Celeribacter indicus: one gene and its partner. The protein of the gene in region 1 interacts with the protein of each later gene in a pairwise test. Links are inferred from orthologs where the notes say so. Each region holds a gene or a part of one and is shown in the gene's direction. Other genes may lie near its edges.

Region 1 (2,865 bases):
CCGAGGCGCCGCGCGCCCCCGGACCCGTCCGCCGTCATCCCGCCCGCGCGTTACGAACGCCCGCACGATAGTCCCCCTGCCCGAGCCGAGGCAAGTGCGGAACACCGGCCCTGCGTCACGACGGCGGCACGAAAAAAAGCCGCCGATAAACCGTCCGGGAGGAGAGGAGACGGTCTATCGAGCGGCTTTGAAGGCGCCCGAGACATCGGAACGCTGTCTTCTATCGCGGCAGTGCCTTGCGATGTCTCCACTATGCGGCGAACATGCTGCGGGTGCAAAATCTCTCCGGCCGTCGTGGCTGCGGGATCCGTTGCAATCGGTTACTTTGCTCAACATTTGACCGAATTTAAAGCATAAGCGCAAGAATTAGGCGATTGTGAGGCGAACCGGGCAGGAAGACGCCTCAGATCTGCGGCTCCCGGTCGGGGGCGAGATGACAGGCACACCAGTCGGCAAGCCGCGCCGCATCCGGCGCGACCGGCTCCGCGAATGCGCCCGCGAACCCGAGAAATCCCTCGAGGTTCTGCGCGTTCAGACCCACGAGCACGGGAATCCCGCGCATCAGCGCCTCCCCGATCACGCCGCGGAAGCCGCGACCCGCGATCTCCTGCTTGCCGAACTTGTTGACGATCAGCAGCTCCGGTGCGGCCTCCAGCGCGGTTTCGGCCGCCGCCACCGCATATTCGAGCCCCGCGGGATCAAGCCGGCAGCCGCGCGCGAGCGGGCCGAGGCTCTGGGAGATGGTGACGGTCGCGCCGGAGGGCAGAAGCCGCAGGTCCATCGCGCAGCGGGCCTGTCCCGGCACATCGCGGTTGATCTGAACCGCCCCGGCAAGCCGGCGCCCCTGCGCTAGGAGCCGCTCGGCCAGCCCGGCCAGAAGCTCGTCCGTGCTGCCCGCTTCGGTGCCGATGACATAGCCCAACATGTCCTGCCCCTTGATCTGTCCCTCCACGGGCATACAGAATGGCGGGCAACGGGAAAAGGACAAAGCGAGCGGGCAGATGGAACAGGTGGCGGGCGTCGTGCTGGCGGGCGGACAGGGCCGGCGGCTCGGCGGGATCGACAAGAGCCTCGTGACGCTCGGGGGCGTGCCCCTCGTCGCGCGGGTGCTGGCGCGGCTCGCCCCGCAATGCGCCCGGCTCGCGATCAGCGCGAATGGCGACCCCGCGCGCTACGCCGCCTTTGGCTGTCCGGTCCTCCCCGACGCCGATGGCGAGTTGCAGGGGCCGCTCGCCGGCGTGCTCGCCGGCCTCGACTGGGCCCGTCGGGAGGGGTTTGCCGCACTCGTCACCGCCGCCACGGACACGCCGTTCCTCCCCGAAGATCTGGTCGCCCGCCTCTGCGCGGGGGCGTCCCGGAGCGGACTTGCCGTGGCCGCGGAGGAAGAGGCCGGAGGCGTGCTGCGCTGGCACCCGACCTTCGCGCTCTGGCCGGTCGCGCTGCGCGGGGATCTGCGCGCGGCGCTGCGACAGGACGAACGGCGGATGCGGCGGTTCGCCGAAGGACAGGGCGCGGTGCCGGTGGTCTTCGCCTCCGGTCCGGTGCCGCCCTTTTTCAACATCAACACGCCGGAGGATCTGGCGGAGGCCGAGCGCCTGCTCGCGCAACTCTAGCCGCGGCGGATAAGATAGCGCCGGACCCCCTCCGCCGTCTCTTCCACGCCGAGGAAGTCATGCCCCGCCTCCGCACAGAAATGCGGTACGTCGATCACCGCGGCGGGGTCGGAGGCCACAAGGCACAGCACCGCCCCCCGCTCCATCGGGAGAAGCGCCTTGCGCGCCTTCAGCACCGGCAGCGGGCAGATCAGCCCGACCGCGTCGAGCTCGGCATCCCAGGAAGGGGTCTCGTCCGTCATGTGCCGAGGCTTAGGCCGTCCCGCGCGCCCTGTCCAGCACGCTTATTGCGCGGCCTCGGCGGACAGATAGGTCTCGTCGAGCCGTGCGCGCAGATAGTCGGCGGCGCGGACGGGCGCGTAGTTCGGCGGTCCCATCCGCGGCAGCGGGGCAATCAGGCTGTCCGGGTTCGGATCGAGGTAGAAGGCGGCAAGCCGGCGCGGGGTCTCGGGCGTCAGGATCCGGTGCGCGGCCGCACGATACTGGTCGTTCGACCAGCGCATGAGGCAATCCCCCACGAGCACCGCGAGCGTGCCGGGGATCTCCGGCAGGTCGACCCACTCCCCGCGCGGCGTCAGGACCTGAAGCCCGGACGCACCATCCGTGAGCACGACGGTGAGCGAGCCGTAATCCGTCTGCGCCGGCCCCTGCCGCGCCTCGGGCGAAAGCTCGGCGGGCGGCGTGCCGTGGTAGTGCGACAGGCGCAGCGTCGCCATCGGCTCGGAGAAATGCGGCTGGAAAAACCCCGCGGGAAGCTCGAGATCCCGCTCCACCGCCTTCAGCAGGAACCGCCCAAGGCCCAGCATCTCCTTGTAGTAGTCTCGCATCGCGTCGCGGAACGTGTCGATCTCGGGCCAGAGGTTCGGCGCGCGGAACGGCTCCCCCGCCAGCACCCGCGGATCCTCCGGCGTGAGGTCGAGCCCCATGCTGAAACTTTCCTTGCGCAGGTGGGCCCGCGTGATCTCCACCCCGACCCCCGCCCAACCGCGATTTGCCTTCGAGCGGCGGATGTCGAGCTGCGACTTCTCCGCCTCGGGCAGGGCGAAGAAGGCGTCGGACGCCTCCCGCACCTCTGCGAGCAACCCGCGCGGTATGCCGTGATCGGACAGGAGAAAGATGCCATTGGTGCGGCAGGCGGCGCCAAGACTTGCCGTGAAGGCGTCCGGATCCTTGCCGGTGACGAAAAGCTGCCAATTGAGTACCGGTATCATATCACTCTCTCAAAATTGTGCCTGCGCCCTCCTCCCCAGGC
Region 2 (3,064 bases), 860 kb from region 1 along the record:
GTCGCCCTGCCGGTGCTGCGCAAGGATTTCATGTATGACACCTATCAGGTCGCGGAGGCCCGCGCCTGGGGCGCCGATGCGATCCTGATCATCCTGGCCTCGGTCGAAGATGCCCAGGCCGCCGAGCTCGAGGCGGCGGCGGCGGACTGGGGCATGGACGTGCTCGTCGAGGTGCACGACGCACGGGAACTCGAGCGCGCGAGCCTGCTGAAATCGCCGCTCCTCGGCATCAACAACCGCAATCTCAAGACCTTCGAGACCTCGCTCGACACCACGCGGACGCTCTCGCGCCTCGCGCCGGCGGACCGGACGCTCGTCTGCGAAAGCGGGCTGTTCACCCCCGGCGACCTCGCCGACATGGCCGCCTATGGCGCGCGCTGCTTCCTCATCGGGGAAAGCCTGATGCGGCAGGAGGACGTGGAAACCGCGACGCGCGCGCTGCTGGCCGATCCGGTCTCCGGCAGGATGTGAGGGGGCCCGGCATGGCGGAGCTGACCCATTTCGACGAGGGCGGAAACGCCCATATGGTCGATGTCTCCGGCAAGGCGGTGACCGACCGCCTCGCCATCGCGGAAAGCGCGGTGAGGATGCGGCCGGAGACGCTGGCCCTCGTCACCGAGGGCACGGCGAAGAAGGGCGACGTGCTGGGCGTCGCGCGGCTCGCGGGCATCATGGGGGCGAAGAAGACCGCCGACCTGATCCCGCTCTGCCATCCCCTGCCGGTGACGAAGGTCACGCTCGACCTCACCCCCGACGAAAGCCTGCCCGGCGTGCGCATCCGCGCGAGCGTGAAGACCTCCGGCCAGACCGGGGTGGAAATGGAGGCGCTCACCGCCGCCACCGTCGCCGCGCTCACCGTCTACGACATGCTGAAAGCCGCCGAGAAGGGGATGGAGATCGTCTCCACCCGCCTGCTGCGCAAGGAAGGCGGCAAATCCGGCACCTATGAGGCCGATTAGATGATCTCCGTGTCCGACGCCCTCGAGAACGTGCTCGCCCTCTGCGCCCCGCTGCCGACGGAGACCGTGCCGCTGCGCGCCGCCCATGGCCGGGTGCTCGCGCGCGATGCGCTGGCCCGGCGCGACCAGCCGCCCTTCGCGGCCTCGGCGATGGACGGCTACGCGCTGCGCTCCGCCGACTGCGCGCCCGGCGCGTCCTTTGCCGTCGTGGGCGAAAGCGCGGCGGGCCACGGGTTCGACGGGACCGTCGGCACCGGGCAGACCGTGCGGATCTTCACCGGCGCGCCGGTGCCCGCCGGGGCCGACCGCGTCGTCATCCAGGAGGACGTCACGCGGGCGGGCGACCGGATCACCCTCTCCGCACCGATCGGGGACAACACCAACATCCGTCCCGCCGGCGGCGATTTCCGCGCCGGCGACCGGCTGGAGGCCCCGCGCCGGCTGACCCCGCGCGATGTCGTGCTGCTCGCGGCGATGAACCTGCCGGAGGTCGAGGTCTACCGCCGCCCCGAGGTCGCGCTCATCGCCACCGGCGACGAGCTCGTGATGCCCGGCGAAGAGCCCGGCCCGTCGCAGATCATCGCCTCCAACACCTTCGGCCTCGCCGCCATGGTGGAGGCGGCGGGCGGCGTGGCGCGCGTGCTGCCGATCGCGCCCGACGACGAGCCCCTCCTGCGCCAGAGCTTCGCGCTGGCCGGGGGCGCGGACCTGATCGTGACCATCGGCGGCGCCTCCGTCGGGGATCACGATCTCGTCGGGAAGGTCGCCGCGGACCTCGGCCTCGCGCGGGCCTTCTACAAGGTCGCGATGCGGCCCGGAAAGCCGCTGATGGCCGGGCGCATGGGCGGCTCCGTGATGCTGGGCCTGCCGGGCAATCCCGTCTCCTCCATGGTGACGGCGCAGGTCTTCATGCTGCCCGCCCTCGCCGCGATGCAGGGCCTGCCGCCCGCCCCGCCGGTGCCGCAGAGCGCGCCCCTGCTCGAGGATGTGGCCGCGAACGGACCGCGCACCCATTACATGCGCGCGATCCGCGAGGCCGGCGGCATCCGCCCCTTCGCCAGCCAGGACAGTTCGCTCGTCTCGATCCTGTCGCGCGCCGATGCGCTGATCCTGCGCCCGCCCCACGATCCCGCCCGCCGCAGGGGCGAGCCGGTCGATTACCTCGCGATCTGAGGCGCCCGCCCCGCCGCCGCGGCACGCTTAACCCCGAATTAACCGCTGTCCCTCTTTCCTGCTCCCGAGGCGCCGGACGCCTCCGTTTCGAAGGAGAGGAAAGTTGACACATTTCGGGAACACCGGTAGAACATTTTCAGAACATGCGTCGAAAGCCGTCTGGCATCTCGTGGAGACGGGCGGACCTGTCGCCTTCGGGCGGGCGCCGGAAACGGGCGGGATGCGCATATCGGGCGCGCAGCCGCCGGTGCCGGTGCTCCGGGATCCCCGCGGGGGCGGCGGCACGACCGGCGCGCAATGGCGACACCCGCAGGAGACGGGACAGAGGAGCGAGCAGATGCTGACGAAGAAACAACTCCAGCTTTTGGACTTCATCCACACGCGCATGGCGCGGGACGGCGTGCCGCCCTCCTTCGACGAGATGAAGGAGGCGCTCGACCTGCGCTCCAAATCCGGCATCCACCGGCTGATCACCGCGCTCGAGGAACGCGGCTTCATCCGCCGCCTCGCCCATCGCGCGCGCGCCATCGAGATCGTGAAACTGCCCGACAGCCTCGCCGGCACGGCGGGCACCGCGCCCGGCTTCGCCCCCCGCGTGATCGACGGCGACCGCCCCGACGCGCCGCCGCACGCCGCCGCGATTGAGGTCTCCGCCGCCGCCGTGAGCCTGCCCGTCATGGGCAAGATCGCCGCCGGCGTGCCGATCGAGGCGATCGCGGACGGGGCGGTGACCGTCGCTGTGCCGGGCTCGATGCTCTCCGGGCGGGGCAACCATTACGCGCTCGAGGTCAAGGGCGAGTCGATGATCGACGCCGGGATCAACAGCGGCGACATCGTCGTGATCCGGGAAACGTCCAGCGCGGAGACCGGCGGTATCGTCGTGGCCATGGTCGAGGGCTACGAGACCACGCTCAAGCGCTACCGCCGCCAGG

What was found. The genes of interacting proteins can lie anywhere in the genome.
Region 2: the proteins of mobA (region 1) and P73_RS08055 interact in binary tests that used the Escherichia coli proteins (3 or more experiments, as listed by UniProt). The link is inferred for Celeribacter indicus from one-to-one orthologs.

What each region holds. Positions count from the first base shown.
Region 1 is NZ_CP004393.1:731,121-733,985, reverse strand. What follows is about bases 14-2,807. They hold mobA (molybdenum cofactor guanylyltransferase MobA), read left to right. Parts: upstream 14-1,001; coding sequence 1,002-1,613; downstream 1,614-2,807. Other genes in these bases: P73_RS03725 (isopenicillin N synthase family dioxygenase), read right to left, coding at 1,898-2,807; P73_RS03730 (sulfurtransferase TusA family protein), read right to left, coding at 1,610-1,855; P73_RS03740 (DUF2478 domain-containing protein), read right to left, coding at 404-925. In the rest of the region: more of P73_RS03725, read right to left, coding at 2,808-2,824. UniProt on the Escherichia coli protein: Transfers a GMP moiety from GTP to Mo-molybdopterin (Mo-MPT) cofactor (Moco or molybdenum cofactor) to form Mo-molybdopterin guanine dinucleotide (Mo-MGD) cofactor.
Region 2 is NZ_CP004393.1:1,590,573-1,593,636, reverse strand. Bases 53-3,045 are described here. They hold P73_RS08055 (molybdopterin molybdotransferase MoeA), read left to right. Parts: upstream 53-959; coding sequence 960-2,132; downstream 2,133-3,045. Other genes in these bases: lexA (transcriptional repressor LexA), read left to right, coding at 2,470-3,045; moaC (cyclic pyranopterin monophosphate synthase MoaC), read left to right, coding at 483-959; trpC (indole-3-glycerol phosphate synthase TrpC), read left to right, coding at 53-471. In the rest of the region: more of trpC, read left to right, coding at 1-52; more of lexA, read left to right, coding at 3,046-3,064. UniProt on the Escherichia coli protein: Catalyzes the insertion of molybdate into adenylated molybdopterin with the concomitant release of AMP.